One region of the Aeribacillus composti genome, then DNA from elsewhere that is predicted to be linked to it. Evidence: a T-box and tRNA genes for the amino acid it is inferred to sense, from the RefSeq annotation. Region 1 holds a T-box; the other holds one or more tRNA genes.
The links. A T-box is a leader RNA that pairs with one kind of tRNA and senses whether it is charged. The one in region 1 lies ahead of serS (serine--tRNA ligase), so its partner is inferred to be a tRNA-Ser.

Region 1 (9,585 bases):
AGGGTATAAAAAAAGCGACGCAAATATGAAAGATTTATTTGAAGTATTAACGTTCCCCGGTTTTTGGAAATTAGCAGGTCAATATATGAAAGAAGGACTCGAAGAAATGATTCGATCGATGTCAAAGAAAAAGTTTGTCGAAAATGTTCAAAAACTCATGCCCGATATTACAGAAGAAGATTTGCTGCCTGGACCATCTGGTGTCCGAGCTCAAGCTTTAAGTAAAGACGGGGCTTTAATCGATGATTTTTATATTGTACCAACGAAACGGTCCATTCATGTGCTGAACGCTCCATCTCCTGCAGCGACAGCATCCATTGAAATAGGAAGAACAATTGCCAAACAAATGATACAACGGCAGCCTATATAAAATACATTTGTACATAAAAGGGGGATATGGAAGAACCCCTCCTACCCCCTTTCATTTTTTCTATTCAGTAAGAATTACTTTTTACTAATTACTGTTTTATTTCCCATATATGGACGCAGCACTTCCGGAATGACGACAGATCCGTCTTCTTGCTGGTAATTTTCCAAAATGGCTGCTACTGTACGACCTATTGCAAGCCCAGAACCATTTAACGTATGCACATGCTCAGGCTTTGCTTTCGGATCCCGTCGGAACCGTATATTCGCCCGGCGAGCCTGAAACGCTTCAAAGTTGCTGCAAGAAGAAATTTCACGATATGTTTGATAGCTTGGAAGCCATACTTCAAGATCATATTTTTTTGCTGCCGTAAAGCCTAAATCAGCTGTACACATGCTCATAACTCGATATGGAAGTCCTAACAGCTTCAATACGTTTTCAGCATGACTTGTTAATTTTTCTAATTCCTCATAAGAATCTTCAGGCTTTACAATTTTCACAAGCTCCACTTTGTTAAATTGATGCTGGCGAATAAGGCCGCGCGTATCTCTTCCGGCCGCCCCTGCCTCAGAACGGAAGCAAGCGCTGTACGCTACATAATTGATTGGAAGCTGCTTCTCCTGTAAAATTTCATCACGGTGCAAATTTGTGACAGGAACTTCCGCTGTTGGTATTAAGAAATAATCCTCACCTTGAATTTTAAAAGCGTCTTCCTCAAACTTCGGAAGCTGTCCTGTTCCGATCATGCTTGTACGGTTCACTATATACGGAGGCAAAACTTCCTCATAGCCATGTTCTTCAACGTGCAAATCTATCATAAAACTGATAAGCGCCCTTTCTAATCTTGCGCCCAAACCTTTATAAAATACAAAGCGGCTGCCGGTCACCTTGCCGGCTCTTTCAAAATCGAGAATTCCTAATTGGTCGGCAATTTCCCAATGAGGTTTTGGTTCAAAACGAAAGGTCGGGATTTCTCCCCATTTGCGGACTTCTACATTATCTTCCTCTGAATCGCCGACTGGAACGCTCTCATGCGGAATGTTTGGAATCGACAAAATCAAGGTTTCTAACTTTTCTTCAATCTCTTTTAATTCCTCATCAAGTGTTTTGATGCGTTCTCCTACTTGACGCATTTCTTGAATTAAATGATCTGTGTCTTTCTTTTCTCTTTTCAATTCGGCGATTTTAGAAGATACTTCATTTCTTTTGCTTTTTAATTCTTCCGTCGTAACAATTAGTTCACGACGCTTTTTATCCAAGTCAACAAATTGATCAAAATCAGTTAAATCCTCTCCACGGTGTTCAAGCTTCTTTTTTATTTCTTCAAAATTTGACCGTAAAAATTTCATATCAAGCATCATGGACACTCCTTTCGCTTTTATATTCAAAATAAAAACTCCCGTCCAAAAAGGGACGAGAGTATACCCGCGTTGCCACCCTGCTTGAAGGCATCAGCCTTCCACTTACAAAGGTAACGGTTTTTGCCGTAAATGCTTACTAACAAAAACTTGCATTCAGCATTTCACTCAAGGACGGATTCACAAGCGTTTTTCACTGGTTTCCACCAACCACCAGCTCTCTTAAGAAAAACAACTTGCTACTAGTTCCTCTCATTGCTTTAGATCTATTTATATTCATAAATTTACTATAAGTTTAGGGTTTGTTCAACTTTTTTATGCATGAACTTTCTCGTTTGATTCCTTCACCATATTTAAAAAATATTGCACAAATCGATGATCATCCGTCAATTCCGGATGGAATGAACATCCAAGAATGTGGCCTTGTCGAACAGCAACAATTCGATCCTCATGTTTTGCTAAAATTTCAACATTTTCTCCTGCTTCTACAATATGCGGAGCGCGAATAAACACACCTATAAAATCGTCCCCAACTCCTGCAATGGTTAATTCCGCTTCAAAACTTTCACGCTGACGGCCGAAAGAATTCCGTTCAACGACCACATCCAATACACCAAGGTGCGGTTCATCTTGTCCCACAATTTGCTTCGCCAGCAAAATAAGACCAGCACATGTACCGAAAACAGGTTTTCCTCCCTTTATAAATTCTTTCAAAGGGTCCATCAACCCATACTTTTCAATCAATCTTCTCATTGTCGTGCTTTCGCCGCCTGGTAAAATAAGTCCATCGATATTTTGCAATTGTTCGGATTTTTTAATTTTTACGCCTTCTGCACCACAAGCTTCGATTGACTGAATATGCTCCCTCACAGCACCTTGGAGTGCCAAAACTCCTACTTTCATTTTGTATTCTCCTTTACCAACCACGTTCTTGCATACGATGTTCCGGAAGCAATGAAGAAATATCGATCCCTTTCATCGCAGTTCCAAGATCTTTCGATAAATGAGCGATTAATTCATAATCCTCATAGTGTGTGGTCGCTTCCACAATTGCCCGGGCATACTTTCCTGGATTTTCAGATTTAAAAATACCTGAGCCGACAAACACACCATCTGCACCAAGCTGCATCATCAACGCTGCGTCAGCAGGTGTTGCAACGCCGCCAGCAGCAAAATTCACGACAGGGAGTCGTCCTTCCTTTTTAATTTGTAGCAGCACTTCATACGGGGCTCCTAAATTTTTTGCTTCCGTCATTAGCTCATCTTCGCTCATGCCGACAATTTTCCGAACCTGTGCATTCACTTTCCGCATGTGACGAACTGCTTCTACAATGTTGCCAGTTCCCGGTTCGCCCTTCGTTCTGAGCATGGAAGCACCTTCTCCAATTCGGCGAGCTGCTTCTCCTAAATCACGGCAGCCACAAACAAATGGAACCGTAAATTCCCGCTTATTTATATGAAACTCTTCATCAGCCGGTGTCAACACTTCACTTTCATCAATATAATCAACACCGAGCGCTTCTAATACTCGAGCTTCTACAATATGTCCAATACGGCATTTTGCCATTACTGGAATCGTAACCGCGTTCATGACCTCTTCAATAATCGTCGGATCAGCCATGCGGGCAACCCCGCCTGCCGCACGAATGTCAGCAGGAACTCTTTCCAGCGCCATGACGGCAACCGCACCTGCTTCTTCAGCAATTTTGGCCTGTTCTGCATTGACCACATCCATGATGACGCCGCCTTTTTGCATTTCGGCCATTCCCCTTTTTACTCGATCAGTACCTGTAATTGCCATTTCTATAGTTCCTCCTTAATGATACATTCAAATGCATACGTCTATTTTATCCTAATTTTTATAAAATTCCTATCAAATTTCAAGGATTTCTTTTATTTTAAATATAGTAAAAACCCCCAACAAAATGTTAGGAGTTATGCATTAAAACCAGCTTTTTACCATGTTTGCTGCTCCGTTCCATACATCACCAAAAAAACTACCAATGCCTCTCATTGATAATACAAACCAGTTAGCTTTTTCGACTTTTGTTTTTGTCACTACATCAACTTTCGCTTCGGATTCACCTGTTACAAATCCGTAATCCTGGCTGTTCCCTTTATATTCTACGGACATATACCCGACCTTGGCGCCCTTTTTAATTGGTGCAGTCAGCTCTCCGTTCGCAGTTAAAAGCTTTTTATCTAAAACATATTTCGGCTCATACTGGTCTTTTTCCCCACGTTTAATAGGGAGCTTTAAAGAATCTTTTGTTTCTATTTCTACTTTTTTCTCTTTTCCTTTTACAACAGATACAGTTGATTTATTTTTTATTTGATATTGCGCAGGAAATAATTCCTCAATGGAAAAATTGCTGAAAACATAGTCCATTAGTTTTCTAGTTTCACTAAAACGATGTACGTAATTGTTGCTCCCTTTACCTTTCGCATTCATAACAACTGTGATGATTCGCATTCCGTTCCGTTCGGCTGTTCCCGTAAAGCAGGAGCCCGCAAAATCGGTATATCCTGTTTTTAACCCGTCTACACCTTCTGTACCATAAACTAATCCAGGCAGCATCCAGTTCCAGTTTTCCATTTTAATCTCATCATCCGTACCTTCTCGAAAAGCTTTTCTCGTAATTTTGGCCGTTTCTAAAATCTCAGGATACTCCTTTAAAAGATGGTACGCAAGGCTGGCAACGTCTCTCGCAGACATTACATTTTCTTCTTCCTCACCTGTTCCTTCCGGATGCATCCCCATTAAGTCTCTATTGTTTAAACCTGTCGCATTTACAAACTTCGTATGCTTCAAGCCTAGTTCTTTCGCTTTTTCATTCATCATTTTCACAAAATTTGTTTCCGATCCACCGATCACTTCTGCCACTGCAATCGCCGCACCATTTGCAGAATAAATGGCCATTGCTTCATATAACTCTTTTATTGTATAACTTCCATCTTTTCTTAAAGGGACATTGGATAAACTGCGATTTTGGGAAATTTTGTAAACATAATCACTTGGACGATATGTTTGATCCCAAGAAACTTTCTTTTCATGGATCGCTTCCAGCAGCAAGTATTCAGTCATCATTTTTGTCATACTTGCAACTCCAAGAGTTTTATCAATATTTTTTCCGTACACAATTTTCCCTGTAGAGGCTTCAACGGCAATGGCTGCAGAGGCATTGATGCCCAATGGGTCATTTTCTTCAGCATTTATTTTGGGAGACAAAGGGGAAAATGCCGTCATCAATAAAAACGTGATGACGAGAGCCGAGATGAATTTTTTCGTGAAGTGCACCATGATTACCTCCATTTATTTGAAAATATCTATTTTAAAAAATAATTAATAGTTAACACAACAAAATTGATTTTAACATACATCTTATAAAAAAAATAGACAGAGTCTCTACTCTGTCTAAAAGTCGTAATTTTTTAAATAAGACTATTGAACTGTCAGTTGTTAAGAAATGGAATAATTAGGAGCCTCTTTTGTAATTTGAACATCATGCGGATGGCTTTCTCTTAATCCTGCACCAGTCATCCGGATAAATTGTGAATGCTCACGGAGCTCATATAAATTTTTTGCTCCGCAATATCCCATACCTGATCTCACACCGCCGACAAGTTGGTAAATTGTCTCTGCCAACGGTCCTTTATATGGGATGCGGCCTTCAATTCCTTCTGGAACAAATTTTTTGTTGTCTTCTTGGAAATAACGGTCTTTGCTACCTTTTTCCATCGCTGCAACTGAACCCATGCCGCGATATACTTTAAATCGACGCCCTTGGTAAATTTCTGTTTCTCCCGGGCTTTCAGATGTACCTGCAAGCAAACTTCCTAACATGACGGCATGTCCACCTGCAGCCAATGCTTTTACAATATCTCCTGAATATTTTATTCCGCCATCAGCAATGATAGCTACTCCGTGCTTTCTTGCTTCTGTCGCACAATCATATATGGCTGTAATTTGCGGCACCCCAACACCTGCTACCACACGAGTAGTACAAATGGAACCAGGGCCAATTCCAACCTTCACAATGTCTGCTCCAGCTTCTATGAGAGCTCTCGTTCCTTCAGCTGTTGCAACATTTCCTGCAATAATATTTAAATCTGGATAAGCATCACGAATTTTCCTTACTGTTTCTAAAACTCCTTTTGAATGTCCATGCGCCGTATCCACGACAATAACATCCACATTTGCTTCCACTAGTTTTTTAACGCGCAGCATCGTATCAGATGTTACACCTACTGCAGCGCCGACGATCAATCTTCCATGGGCATCTTTAGCTGAATTTGGAAACTCAATTACTTTTTCAATATCTTTAATCGTAATAAGGCCTTTTAATATGCCTTTATCATCTACAATCGGGAGCTTTTCAATTTTATATTTTTGCAAAACTTTTTCAGCTTCTTCCAATGTTGTGCCTACAGGAGCTGTAACTAGATTTTCTTTCGTCATCACTTCAGAAATTTTTGTAGAATAATCTTGTATAAAACGTAAATCTCTGTTTGTAATAATACCTACAAGCTTTTGTTCCTCTGCATTGTTCACAATCGGAACACCAGAAATCCGATATTTGCTCATTAAATGTTCCGCATCATATACTTGATGGTCCGGAGTAAGGAAAAACGGATCTGTAATAACACCGCGCTCAGAACGTTTTACTTTATCTACTTGCTCAGCTTGCTGTTCAATCGACATATTTTTATGGATAATGCCCAATCCTCCTTGGCGCGCCATAGCAATCGCCATTTCTGATTCGGTAACAGTATCCATTCCTGCGCTGATAATTGGAATATTCAATTTTAACGTCTTCGTGAGCTCAACACTTAAGTCCACATCACGCGGCAAAACCTCTGACTTGGCAGGAATTAACAAAACATCATCGAACGTTAAGCCTTCCTTTAAAAATTTTGATTCCCACATTATTAAAACCCCCTAATCACGGCAAAATATTATATGTAGATTAACAATTGCTAAAGATGCTGTCAAGAAATCCACAAAGAATTTAAATTTTTAGAATAGTTGTTATGGAGGGGTCTCATTGTCGATTTGGAATTTTTATTCATCATTTCACTCTGCTCAAACAGTCCAACGGCTGCTTACCAAACATTATCAAAAACTTAACGTGCATGAGCCTGAACAAACATCTTATCAAAACTGCTATACATTTATTTATTTTTTAAAACATGGAGAAAATTATTACAAAATGGCTGATACAGCCCCGATCATGATCAAACCGGTTTTAGCTTTTTACGGCATCAGCCAGCTGATAAAGGCACTGCTTCTGACAGTCGATGCTCATTATCCTTCCTCTTCAGCTGTTTTATCCCATGGGGTATCAACAAGGAAACGAAAAAAACATAATTATAACTTTTTAAAAGATGAAGTTAAGGTGCAAAAAAATGGTTTATATCGCCATGCTGCCCTCAATCTTTTTCAATTAAATCACACGCCTGGAGAAAAATTTTCCATGGATTCCCTTTTGAAAAGAATCCCCGAATTAAGCGATCTATATCAGTTTCATTTACAAATCCCAACGACCATCCCAATTGAGACAAATGACACATTCATCATTGTACATAAAGAAATAGCAAATCGTTACTGTATTACCTCTAAGCGTCTTGCTGAGATTTTACAAAGCCAGCTTCATTGGATGCTTTCAAACGAAGATGTAGATTCACTTTATTTTTCCCATTCAGCCGAATTTCACTATTTATGGAAATCCTCCTATTTATTCAACTTTTATAATAAACAATATTATCTGCCGGCTGCGAAAGAAGATATAAAATTAATGCCGGAAATATTAATCCACTACCTTGTGCTTTATAACTTAAGCATGATTTCCCGATATGAAACCGAATGGCTGTATGATCTTATGTATAACCATCATAGTGATGATTACGTTTTTATTCATCAATTTATGGAAATCACATTAAAAAAAATTCCTTGGTTAACCTTAATGTATTTAAACCATATTTTCAATGGATAAAAGCAGCCAACGGTAGTTGTGCTGCTTCTTTAACAAAAATATGATTATATACAAAAAAAGCAGCTGTTTTGCTGCTTTTTGTTTTTGCCTGGCAGCGTCCTACTCTCGCAAGGGACAAACCCTCACTACCATCGGCGCTGAAGAGCTTAACTTCCGTGTTCGGGATGGGAACGGGTGTGACCTCTTCGCCATTGCCACCAAGCAATTTTTTTCTATTCATTGTTCCATTCAGTTCGATGGACAACTACTATTATAACTTTTTGATCGCAGTTGTCAACACTTTTTTGAATATCATTCTTTCAAAACTAGATAACGGTTCCTTCACGAATAGATGCTCTTTCTTGGTTAAGTCCTCGATCGATTAGTATCCGTCAGCTCCACGTGTCACCACGCTTCCACCTCGGACCTATCTACCTCGTCATCTTCAAGGGATCTTACTCGCTTTTAGCGATGGGAAATCTCATCTTGAGGGGGGCTTCACGCTTAGATGCTTTCAGCGCTTATCCCTTCCGCACATAGCTACCCAGCGGTGCCCCTGGCGGGACAACTGGTACACCAGCGGTGCGTCCATCCCGGTCCTCTCGTACTAAGGACAGCTCCTCTCAAATTTCCTGCGCCCGCGACGGATAGGGACCGAACTGTCTCACGACGTTCTGAACCCAGCTCGCGTACCGCTTTAATGGGCGAACAGCCCAACCCTTGGGACCGACTACAGCCCCAGGATGCGATGAGCCGACATCGAGGTGCCAAACCTCCCCGTCGATGTGGACTCTTGGGGGAGATCAGCCTGTTATCCCCGGGGTAGCTTTTATCCGTTGAGCGATGGCCCTTCCATGCGGAACCACCGGATCACTAAGCCCGACTTTCGTCCCTGCTCGACTTGTAGGTCTCGCAGTCAAGCTCCCTTCTGCCTTTGCACTCTCCGAATGATTTCCAACCATTCTGAGGGAACCTTTGGGCGCCTCCGTTACCTTTTAGGAGGCGACCGCCCCAGTCAAACTGCCCACCTGACACTGTCTCCCGCCCCGATCAGGGGCGCGGGTTAGAATGTCAGTACAGCCAGGGTAGTATCCCACCGTCGCCTCAGCGCAAGCTGGCGCTCACGCGTCTCTGGCTCCTACCTATCCTGTACAAGCTGTACCCACATTCAATATCAGGCTGCAGTAAAGCTCCACGGGGTCTTTCCGTCCTGTCGCGGGTAACCTGCATCTTCACAGGTACTATAATTTCACCGAGTCTCTCGTTGAGACAGTGCCCAGATCGTTACGCCTTTCGTGCGGGTCGGAACTTACCCGACAAGGAATTTCGCTACCTTAGGACCGTTATAGTTACGGCCGCCGTTTACTGGGGCTTCGGTTCGCACCTTCGCTTTTCGCTAAGCGCTCCCCTTAACCTTCCAGCACCGGGCAGGCGTCAGCCCCTATACTTCACCTTACGGTTTCGCAGAGACCTGTGTTTTTGCTAAACAGTCGCCTGGGCCTTTTCACTGCGGCTCATCATGGCTTATCACCTTGATGAGCACCCCTTCTCCCGAAGTTACGGGGTCATTTTGCCGAGTTCCTTAACGAGAGTTCTCTCGCTCACCTTAGGATTCTCTCCTCGCCTACCTGTGTCGGTTTGCGGTACGGGCACCTCTCACCTCGCTAGAGGCTTTTCTTGGCAGTGTGGAATCGGGAACTTCGGTACTTCCTTTCCCTCGCCATCACAGCTCAGCCTTCCGGCAAGCGGATTTGCCTGCTTGCCAGCCTAACTGCTTGGACGCGCACATCCAGCCGCGCGCTTGCCCTATCCTCCTGCGTCCCCCCATTGCTCAAACGGTGAGGAGGTGGTACAGGAATATCAACCTGTTGTCCATCACCTACGCCTT
Region 2 (11,753 bases), 1.7 Mb from region 1:
AAGACATCAGAAAGAGGTGAAGTTGACAAGATGAAAGAGATGTCAACAAAAAAGCTATTAGGCATTGCGGGACTCGCATGGCTTTTTGATGCAATGGATGTCGGCATTTTATCTTTTATCATTGCCGCGTTAAAAGAAGATTGGAATTTGACGGCAGAACAAATGAGCTGGATCGGGAGCATCAACTCGATCGGCATGGCTGTAGGGGCATTTTTCTTCGGTCTCTTGTCAGACAAAATTGGCAGAAAAACTGTCTTTATTATCACATTATTGTTATTTTCGATCGGCAGCGGCCTGTCGGCTTTTACAACCACATTAGCAGTATTTTTGCTGTTAAGATTTTTTATCGGCATGGGGCTGGGGGGTGAATTGCCAGTAGCATCAACGCTAGTATCAGAAAGCTCGCCGACAAAGGATCGGGGAAGAATGGTCGTGCTGCTTGAAAGTTTTTGGGCTGCAGGATGGTTGATCGCGGCAATTATATCTTATTTTGTTATCCCTCAATTTGGCTGGCGTCTCGCCCTTATTTTAACAGCTCTTCCGGCTTTTTATGCGATTTATTTGCGCATGAAGCTTCCGGATTCAAAAAAATTCAAATCGATACAAACAAAATCAAATGTATGGAAAAATATCGCAGCTGTCTGGTCAAAAAAATATGTGAAACAAACAGCTGTACTTTGGGTGTTGTGGTTTTCTGTTGTTTTTTCTTATTACGGGATGTTTTTATGGCTTCCAAGCGTTGTGATGATGAAAGGCTACAGTTTAGTGCAAAGCTTTGAGTATGTTCTTATTATGACGATTGCACAGCTTCCGGGATACTTTAGTGCGGCGTGGCTCATTGAACGAATCGGTAGAAAATTTGTTCTTTCTCTTTATTTATTTGGCACTGCACTGAGCGCATTCTTTTTCGGATTTTCCGATACAACGGCAGAGCTTTTAATATCTGGAATCTTTTTATCATTTTTTAACTTAGGGGCTTGGGGAGCGCTTTATGCTTATACACCTGAGCTTTATCCAACAGAAATTCGCGGGACAGGTGCGGGAATGGCCGCATCGTTTGGAAGAATTGGTGGCATTTTCGGGCCTTTATTAGTTGGTTATTTAGCCGCTCTCAAAGTTTCCATGGTAGCCATTTTTTCAATTTTTTGCGCTGCCATTATTATTGGAGCATTAGCTGTTCTATTGTTTGGACAAGAAACAAAAGCGTTGGAGCTGGAGTAAAAATACAGCCTCTAAAGGAATTAACCCTTTAGAGGCTCATTTAATTTGAAAATAATCAGCTAGTTGATTGGCCAAGTAGCGTAGTTCAGGATATTCATGGAGATTTGACAACATTCCTTTAATGACCGGAGTTCTTGGCTTTTCAGCCGTTATTTCAGCTTCTAACACTTCAATCGTAATGTTTAACTGTCCATCATCGATTATAGAACGGCTCATTTCTTTTATCTCATTTAAAATGTTCAACGGATGGCTGGGGGATTGAGGATGATTGAACATTTTGGTCATGATCTCAGCTGGAATGATGGGGTCATTTTGTTTTGCCAGCATTCCTTTGACTAAATCATCTGCTGTTTGCAAAATGTATTTTGCCAATTTTTCCTCATCTACTCTCACCCTATTTTCAAATATGAGGAACTGAATGAATGAAAAAAAGATTCCTTGAACGATAATGTTTACATCTGCTATATACTTATCAATTGACTTGCCGTAAATGTTTTTCAGATTGTTTGTTAAAAAATGAAAAAAATCGTTTCTTAGGTTTTGTAACAACGAATCAATTTTTTCATTATTTTCTTTTAAATTTTCATGCATCTGCGTAATAAATATTTCTTTATGCGCCAAAAATTCTTTTAATTGAACAGACAATTGTTTAATAAACCGCTCTTTTGGATCTTCGTAATTTGCCCCGATTTGCTCCGTTTTTTTCTTTAACTGACTAAAAAACTGCTCCAATAATTTAATTAACAGCTCGTCTTTTGATTTGAAATAAAAATAAAACGAACCTTTCGGAATGCCACATGCATTGGTAATTTCTTGGATGGAGGTGGAAGAAACGCCTTTTCGAGCAAACAGCTTCATCGCAGCTTCAATGATTAAACGTTCTTTTTCTTTCACATGAACATCCCCTTATTGTCGGAAAAAAATTTATTAGTTTAGTTGACTACTAGTTAACCGGTCAATTATAATGACTATATAGTCAACTTACTATAAGTATGTATAAAAAAAGGAGAATTGTCAAATCTTCATGAAAGGAATGGGACTTGGTGGAGAACATTATTAAATTTTCGCTCCGTAATAAACTGGCTATTTGGATTTTAACTATCATTGCAATTTTTGCGGGACTATTTTCTGGATTTAATATGAAGCTGGAGACGATCCCGGACATAAACACTCCCATCATAAGTGTTACGACTACATATCCAGGTGCAACCCCTGAAGAAGTACAAGAGAAAGTGACGGTTCCTATTGAAGAAGCTGTTCGCAATTTGAACGGGGTGGAAATCGTCAGCTCTAATTCGTTTGAAAATGCATCTTCTATTCAAATCGAATACAAATTTGAAAAAGATATGGAACGAGCAGAAGAGGAAGCTGAAAAGGCAATCGAACAAGTCGAACTTCCGGATGGAGCAGGAGAGCCTAAAATTGCAAGATTTAGCATGAACGCTTTCCCTGTTTATACAGTGAGCTTTTTTGATGAAGGAAAAACACTTCCTGAATTAACTGAACTGGTTGAAGACATCATTGTTCCTGAATTGAAAGGAATCGATGGAGTAGAAAGCATTGTAACTTCTGGACAGCAGGTAGAAGAGGGGCGGCTTGTTTTTCATCAAGACAAATTAAAAGAGCTCGGGCTAAATGAGGAAACAATAAAAGATTATATTCAAGGTGCGGATCTCCGTGCGCCATTAGGTCTTTATACATTTAAAGACACGGAAAAGTCTGTTGTTGTTGACGGAAATATTACGACAATTGACGATTTGAAAAAGCTTAAAATTCCAGTCACTGGATCAGCACAAGGGCAGCAAGCTGGAGAGGCGCAAATGAGCCAAGTGCCAAACGGTTTGTCTGGAGCAAATGGTGCAGCGCCAAATCAGGCGATCCAGCAGCAAAGCATTGAATTGCCAACAGTCGAATTAGGAGAAATTGCCGATATCGAAATCGTCGGAAAAGCTGAATCCGTATCAAGAACGAACGGAAAAGAAGCAATCGGACTGCAAATTGTAAAAGCTACTGATGCGAATACAGTTGAAGTTGTGAATGAAGTAAAAGAAAAATTGGATGAATTAAAAGACGAATATAAAGGCCTCGGAGTCGTTTCAACGCTGGACCAAGCGGAACCGATTGAAAAATCTGTTGAAACAATGCTGAATAAAGCGCTGTTCGGTTCGATTTTTGCAGTTATTGTCATTTTGCTGTTTTTGCGCAACATTCGTTCAACGTTGATTTCCGTGGTGTCAATTCCGCTTTCCATATTAATTGCATTAATCATTTTGCGTGAAATGGACATCACGTTGAACATGATGACGCTTGGAGCTATCACAATGGCGATCGGCCGCGTCATTGACGATTCGATTGTCGTCATTGAAAATATTTACAGACGGATGACATTAAAAGGGGAGCCGTTAAAAGGGAAAGAGCTGATTATTGCAGCGACAAAAGAAATGTTTATTCCTATTATGTCCTCAACCATTGTGACGATTGCGGTTTTCTTGCCGCTCGCATTTGTCGAAGGGATGGTCGGACAGCTATTTATGCCGTTTGCCCTTACGATTGTATTCTCGCTTTTAGCGTCCCTTTTAGTGGCGATTACTATTGTGCCGGCACTTGCTCACGTTTTATTTAAAAAAGGAGTAAAACGGAAAGGCGAAAAAGAAAAGGAAGCTGGCTTTTTGGTTACTAACTATAAAAAAATATTAAATTGGTCTTTGAACCATAAATGGATAACATCATTGATTGCGATCCTGCTTCTTGTCTCCAGTCTGTTTTTAATTCCTGTCATCGGTGTAAGCTTTTTGCCGAATGAACAAGAAAAGCAAGTTATCGTAACGTATGATCCGGATCCAGGGCAAACGCTGGAAGAAGTAGAAGATATCGCATTGAAGGCAGAAGATTTCCTTGTCGACCGTGATCATGTAAAAACGATTCAATTGTCTGTCGGAAGCGAAAATCCGATGAATCCTGGAAATCGAAATCAGGCCATTTTCTTTATTATGTATGAAGATGACACACCGAATTTTGAAAAAGAAAAGGAGAAAATTGTTAAAGACTTAAATGAATTAACGAACGAAAAAGGCGATTGGGGCACCATTGACATGATGATGGCAAGCAATGAGTACACATTGCATGTGTTTGGCGATTCGATGGAAGATATTGAGCCTGTCGCCCAAAAAGTGCAAAAAATCTTGGAAGATGAAAAAAACTTGAAAAATGTCGAATCAGGTTTATCGAAAACTTATGATGAGTTCACGTTTGTTGTTGATCAAGAAAAGATGAGCAAGCTAGGATTGACCGCTGGGCAAATTGCGATGGCATTAAGCCAACAGCATGAACGGCCGGTTTTAACAACAATCCAAAAAGAAGGTCAAGACATTGAAGTTTATATTGAAGGGGAAGAGCAAACATTTGATTCGATTGATGAGATGAAAAAGAAAACCATTCAGTCCCCTCTTGGCATGAATGTGAAAATTGGAGATGTAGCGAAAGTAAAAGAAGGCGAAACATCCAATACGATTACTAGACGCGACGGAAAATTTGCAGTTTCGGTCAGCGGAGAGATTACTACTAATGACGTTAGCCAAGTAAATGCAAACATTCAAAAGAAAATAGATGGTTTAGAATTGCCGCCTGGTGTGAACATTGAAACAGGTGGAGTGTCCGAACAGATCAATGAGTCGTTTTCACAATTAGGATTGGCTATGCTCGCTGCCATCGCTGTTGTCTACTTTGTGCTGGTGGTTACGTTTAGTCAAGGACTTGCGCCTTTTGCCATTCTATTTTCACTTCCATTTACCGTCATCGGCGGATTTGTAGCGCTATGGCTTGGGGGAGAAACATTGAGCGTTTCAGCTTTGATCGGCGCGCTCATGTTAATCGGTATTGTTGTGACGAATGCGATTGTGTTAATTGACCGTGTCATTCATAAAGAGCGTGAAGGACTTTCTACAAGAGATGCGCTCATTGAAGCAGGCGCAACTCGTCTAAGACCGATTTTAATGACTGCGCTGGCAACAGTTGGAGCATTGCTTCCTCTCGCATTAGGTTATGAAGGAGATGGAGGCATGATCTCGAGAGGACTTGGTTTAACCGTCATCGGCGGATTGACCAGCTCGACTTTGCTGACTCTCATCATTGTTCCGATCGTCTATGAAGTATTAAGCAAATTTAGAAGAAAAGCTCCAATCGAGGAATGATAAGAAAAAACCTGAAAAGCACTGAATAGGCTTTTCAGGTTTTTTGCATAACTTGCTGAAACAGTTTTTATGAAAATAAGAATATCAATTGTTTTGAAAAATTTTTAAAAGGGTCAATTATTCAAATTCCGGCAATAAAAAAACGCGCTAAAAAGCGCGTTTTTTAAACGGAGAAGGTGAGATTCGAACTCACGCGGCGGTTGCCCGCCCTAACGCATTTCGAGTGCGTCCCCTTCAACCACTTGGGTACTTCTCCATGGTCGGGAAGACAGGATTTGAACCTGCGACCCCCACGTCCCGAACGTGGTGCTCTGCCAAGCTGAGCTACTTCCCGAAAAACGTCAGCATTGATATTATATATTAAAATAAAAAATTTGTCATCAAAAAATTTTAACCAATCAACAAAAAGTTTGGAAAAGGAAATTAATCTTTTTTTGTTGAATTATGTAGTAGGCAAATAAAAGAAAGGAGTCACATAACATTGAAGGTACAAAACATTGGCGATGACATCACATTAATTGATCTTTTTGACTTAGGATTAGAAAACAGAACAGGGGCTTACGTTCTTCACGAAAAAGAGCTGACCATCATCGAAACAAGCGCGAGCCCGTCTGTCCCATATTTATTAAAAGGTCTTGAAAGTTTAGGAATTGATCCGAAGGATGTTAAAAACATCATTGTTACGCACATTCATTTAGATCATTCGGGAGGTGTCGGGCTTTTTCTTGAACATTGCCCAAAAGCAAAAGTGTTCGTCCACCCCCGCGGGAAACGTCATTTGCAAGATCCATCGAGATTAATTGCCAGCGCCAAAACGGTGTATGGAGAGGAGCAATTTCAAAAATTGTTTGACCCGATTTTGCCCGTGCCAGAAGACCAGCTAGTTGTAAAAGAAGATTTGGAAACGCTTCAAGTAGGCGATGATCGCGTGCTGACATTTTATCACACACCAGGTCATGCGAATCACCATTTTTGTATACATGATTCCAAAAGCAACGGCATCTTTACCGGCGACACGATCGGGGTTTTTTATTCAATGCTCTTAGATTCAGACTTAGAGTTTTATTTGCCGTCTACTTCTCCTAACCAGTTCGATCCGGATAAAATGCTTGAATCATGCGAAAGAATCGAAGCATTAAACGTTTCGAAAATATTTTTCGGTCATTTTGGCATGAGCGAGCATCCAGAGGAAGTTTATAAACAGCTAAAATATTGGCTGGACATTTTTGTAGATCAAGGCAAAGCGGTTGTAAAAGAGCATGGAAGCTTGCCGTTTGAAGAAAAATCAAAGCTTCTATCTGATAGATTGTACAGCACGTTGCAAGATTACTTAAAGAAAAAACATATTTCCGAAGATCATCAAGTGCACGAGTATATAAAAATCGATATGGGCATTTGTGCGCAAGGGATTATTGATTACTTGCAAAAAGCAGAAAATAGATAAGGAGGCTTGTATGGAAAGAGATATACGCAAAATTAAAAATGTTGCGTTACAATCGAATCATCCGATGGGTTTGTGTTAGAACCTGGTAATTGGGAGGAATATGATCCGTTTTTAATGCTTGCGGAGGATATTTTTCAGCAAGGGACGTTTGACCTTCATCCCCATCGGGGAATCGAAACTGTCACATATGTAATTGACGGGATTTTAGAGCATTTTGATAACAAAAATGGATATGGCAAGCTAAAGCCGGGTGATGTTCAATGGATGACTGCTGGAAGAGGAGTAATCCATCAAGAAGATCCTGCACCTGGATCTACTGTTCACAGTCTGCAACTGTGGGTTAATTTGCCGAGTTCAAAAAAACTGACCGCTCCCCGCTATCAAAATTTGAAAAGTGCTGACATGCCAGTTAGAAAAGAAAAAGGAGCGTTGATTCGGATTTTTTCTGGTTCGTCAAAAGGTATTCAAGCGCCGACTAAAAAATTACGTTCCTGTCACGATGGTAGAAATGATTATGGAACCTGATGCGTCCGTTCATCAAGATCTTCCGGAAAACTATAATGGTTTTCTTTATATATTGGAAGGAAAAGGCTTGTTTGGTGCGTCCAAAACAAAAGGGGAAAAAGGGCAAGTGCTGTTTTTAACAAAGGGTGCTGAGGGAGAGGAAAGCTTCATAACCGTCACAGCGACAGACAAACTCCGGCTGCTTCTATATGCGGGAGAACCTCTCCATGAACGTGTCACAGCTTACGGTCCGTTTGTTATGAACACGAAAGAAGAAATACGGCAAGCAATCGTCGACTATCAAACAGGAAAGTTTGAATGAAAGAGAATAACAGCTTGATAAACTCTCCGCCTTTTATGCACGGAAGGAGAGTATTTTTTTGTAAATAAAAATTATTTCTCGGGAAAGCGCAAAATTCAACAATGATAAAGAAAAAACGAGAAAAAAGGTAGCATCTGTCGAATGGTTGTATATTGAAATGTTTTGTGTCAGATTATGTGACATAAATCATGTTTCGTTCTTGTTCGGCTTGTTACAATAAAGAGTAAATTAGTGGAGACAGTAGGTGATAAATATGCTGTTTTTAAAAAAATGGAATCGAGCAGCGGATCATGAAGAAGATAGACAAAAAAAACAGATGGAGGATTCGTTTGCGGCACAGGTGGAAGTTGCTGCGGATCAATTAAAAGGCGTCATTGAGCAAATGAAATTAACCGCTGTTTCCCTTGATGAACGATCTTCCTCGAGTAAAAAAAGCACGTTTCAGCTATTAGAGCATATTGAGCAGACCGCGCAAGACACAAATAACGTTTCAGAAAAGATGCGTAAAATTGAAGAGGCAGCTGTGAAAATCACAGCATCTTCCCAAGAGATACATTCCTCAAGTATATTATTTTATGAACAGCTCGTAAAATCGAAATCGCAGCTGCAAAAAATACAAGAAGAAACGGAACAGCTGCGGCAAAATCATTTGAAAATTCTTGATCAAATGGATCGGCTCGTTTCTTTTTCCAAACAAATGGATCACATTCTTTCTTCGATTGGAGCGATTTCCCAAAAAACAAAAATACTTGCATTAAATGCAAATATCGAATCGGCAAGAGCCGGAATACATGGGAAAAGCTTCTCGGTCGTTGCAAATGAAATTGGAAATTTAGCAAACCAAACGCATGATGCGGTTGAAGAAACACATCAAATTCTTTCTTCGATTCAATCAGAAATTGAGTTTTCGACCAAAATGGTAAAATCGGAAAACGATCAGATGAAAAAGAATGTGGCTGAATTACTATCTTTAATTGATGTTATCCATTCTTTTCAAACATCGTTGGGCAAAATCACATCAATGGTATCGGATTCGAAAGACGCTGTCGAATTACAGTGTGATCATGTACAGGAAATTACTACGGTGCTCAAGCAAATTTCAGATATGGCTCATGAAAATAAAACATATGCACTGAGAGTTTCAGAAGATATGGATAAGCAGCACCAGCATATTGAAGAGATGATTGCCATCAGCGAGACATTGGATCAAACCTCTAAAGAGCTGCAAACGTTAGTCAAAAGGGATCAGCTTCAACAAATTACAGAAATAGATTTGGCAAAAATCAACGAAATGAAAGAAAAAGTGATGAATCTTTTATCACAATTTCCATTGTATGAACTAGATGCGGATGTTCATAAAAAAGCATTGGATCAATTTTTTGAGGAGAACGAGCATATCGAAGCTATTTGGTCGAATCGACTGGACGGTACATTCGTTTATTCCAACCCTCCTGCAGGCTTAATAAATGCAAAAGCCCGTCCTTGGTTTATCGAAGCTAGTAAAAATAAAATCTTTATATCAAGCATCTATACATCTGCTGTTACAAAAAAACCGTGCATCACCATTTCCTTCCCCATTCATAAGAACGGAGACATCGTCGGGGTTATCGGTGTCGATTTAATAGTAAAATAAGCAGATGGTTTCAATCCTTTTTGAAACGATATAATTTTCGCCCTTTTATTTAAAAATGCGGTTTCACAACCGCGTTTTTCTTTTCTCTCAAACAAGAAAATTAAAAAAAAGAGAATGAATACTCAAAAAATTTTCAGAAAGATTAGCCTGTTTTTCTGCTCGATCCATCCGCTTCTCTTTAACTCCGCAACACAATGCTTAAAGCATTTTTTTAATGATGGATAAGAACATGTCTTTTTCCTCGCTTCCATTACGAGCCGCAAAATTTCCCCTTCGTTAAAGCCGTTTCTCTTGTTTATATGGAGCAAATAAAAACAAGTCAATAAAATCCAGACACACACTTCAGACAAATTTCCTTTGGCAAATTCTTTAAAAACGAATTCCGGGACTTGAAAATACCTATTTTTTACATTTTTATGTAGATGCTGTTCAATAATTGATTCATGATGGTCTTTTTTATACTCATTATTAAATATGTAGAGAGGCAGTGAAAAATATTTACGATGTTCATAGAAAGAAGGATTTAATTCATTTGTCAACATCTTGACCCCCAAAAACCCTTTTGATCAGCATGAACGGGAAATATTTTCGTAGAATTGTTTATTTTTGGCCGGTGCCCGCTTTTGTTTCTTCCAGTTTGATAAGAAAGGAAATGACATCTGCAAGTGCTTGCCTATAAACTAGCAAATTTTGAGTATCCATCAAACAATAGATGGTTCCTTTTAAATCATCGCAATCGTTTTTGGCTATGCCCAGCTTTTTAAGCTTTTCTTCAAGCTCGTTGTATAGAGCTTTGAGCTCACGGTTTTGTCGATTTAACAAAGCTTGCTCAATTCGATTATAAGCGAATTCATTGAAAGCTTGCTCAAAGTTCATCTATGCTCACCCAACCCTTTGAAGATAAAAATGAATAAAAAATATTCATTTTTATAGTAATACAAAACGAATTGAAAGTAAAATAGGAAAACGTTAAACTATATTATAGATGAAGTAGCAAAGAAGGAATGTAACAGATGGAAATCAATAAAAAAATCGGAGAACAAATAAGAGAAGTGCGAAAAAAGTATAATATATCGATGGTTCAACTGGCCGAGGATTTGGAAATTTCTCAGCCAAGGCTTTCCAGAATCGAAAATGGTGAACAAGAAATTCCTATTAGCCTCATTCAAAAGTTTTGCCAAAGATTTAATATACCGATGGGAAGCTTTTTTAAAATGATCGATAACGAGGACATATCCCTTGTTGATGATCAAGTAGAACATATTCTTTCTACTTTAAATGATGAGCAAAAGAAAGCATTATATGTTTTTTTATCTTCTTTTCAAAAATAACCCTCCATCCCTTGATCCCTTCATGAATTCGTGACGAAAGGCAGACCGAAAATAAACGAACAAATGTTCCTTTTTATTTTACCATGTTTTGATAGTTTTTGGAAGCGGTGAGAATCCTCTTTATTTTATTTTTATGGAGAGTTGAATCACCGCTTTTTAGATCCAGGCAAGTAACTGCCGTATTATATGCACAGTAAAAATGGAACATGCTGATGCATCGGCTTAAAATATTTTGCTAGAATGTAAGAAGCCAAAAAGTATGTTTGAACAAAACTATATACAGTTGATCCACTTTTCAAAAGCACAATCAAATGGAACTTCTGAACCATTTCAATAAAAATGACTCGAAAATCATTTAAACATTGTCGTAATAAAGCGAGAAATATTTGGGATTTGAGTTGGAATGGAAGTCGGCAGCGAAACATATTTATCTATAAAACGGAGCATAACTGCTATGTTGATGCAGCTTCCTAGAAAATCTTACAGTTCTCAATGAAAGGTTTTTTAGAAGCTCGCCAATTTCATGGCGGGCCAAGCAAATTGATACAATGACAGCAGGACGAAAAATATGAAATGATGCTTAATGATTGACAGCCGCGCCATAAACTAATAAAATTGGATTGAAAATTCGGAATTTTTAGGAGGGGACCAAATGGAGAAATTTGAGAACTACAATAAAAGCTATATTAACGGACAATGGGTTGAAGGAAAAAGCGAAAGCATATTTGAAGATGTTAATCCTTACGATAATTCCCTCATCACAAAAGTGCGTTTAGCAACAAGAGAACAAGTGCAAGAAGCATTTGAAATCGCTCAACAGGCACAAAAAAAATGGGCGAAATCGTCTGTTGAAGAAAGAAAGGAAGTTATTCGAAAAGCAGCAGAATATTTAAAGTCTCATCAGGATGAAATTGTAAGCGTTATCACTCGTGAGACAGGCGGAACTGTTTTAAAGGCGAATGTAGAATTGCACTTGACGCTGGAGGTTCTCGAAGAAGCCTTGAACTATGCAGGAGCCATACATGAAGTCAGGGAAGTCCCAAGTGCAATTGAAGGGAAAGTGAACAAAATTTACCGTCTTCCGCTCGGAGTGATTTCATCAATATCA

Region 2: it has a tRNA-Ser gene. The T-box ahead of serS (serine--tRNA ligase) is inferred to sense a tRNA for this amino acid. The anticodon was not compared.

The regions. Positions count from the first base shown of each region.
Region 1 is NZ_CP134501.1:12,595-22,179, reverse strand. Features, by position in the region: gene lhgD (L-2-hydroxyglutarate dehydrogenase) at 1-370, shown strand, start outside; gene serS (serine--tRNA ligase) at 445-1,725, opposite strand; T-box leader at 1,774-1,990, opposite strand; gene pdxT (pyridoxal 5'-phosphate synthase glutaminase subunit PdxT) at 2,041-2,628, opposite strand; gene pdxS (pyridoxal 5'-phosphate synthase lyase subunit PdxS) at 2,642-3,526, opposite strand; gene RI196_RS00075 (serine hydrolase) at 3,668-5,026, opposite strand; gene guaB (IMP dehydrogenase) at 5,186-6,652, opposite strand; gene RI196_RS00065 (YaaC family protein) at 6,771-7,718, shown strand; rRNA gene rrf (5S ribosomal RNA) at 7,805-7,920, opposite strand; rRNA gene RI196_RS00055 (23S ribosomal RNA) at 8,060-9,585, opposite strand, start outside.
Region 2 is NZ_CP134501.1:1,754,984-1,766,736, forward strand. Features, by position in the region: gene niaP (niacin permease NiaP) at 31-1,221, shown strand; gene RI196_RS08580 (TetR/AcrR family transcriptional regulator) at 1,258-2,115, opposite strand; gene RI196_RS08585 (efflux RND transporter permease subunit) at 2,265-5,411, shown strand; tRNA gene RI196_RS08590 (tRNA-Ser) at 5,580-5,667, opposite strand; tRNA gene RI196_RS08595 (tRNA-Pro) at 5,669-5,745, opposite strand; gene RI196_RS08600 (MBL fold metallo-hydrolase) at 5,887-6,855, shown strand; partial or broken gene RI196_RS08605 (pirin family protein) at 6,866-7,681, shown strand; gene RI196_RS08610 (methyl-accepting chemotaxis protein) at 7,935-9,314, shown strand; gene RI196_RS08615 (hypothetical protein) at 9,915-10,190, opposite strand; gene RI196_RS08620 (helix-turn-helix domain-containing protein) at 10,328-10,645, shown strand; gene RI196_RS08625 (aldehyde dehydrogenase family protein) at 11,298-11,753, shown strand, end outside.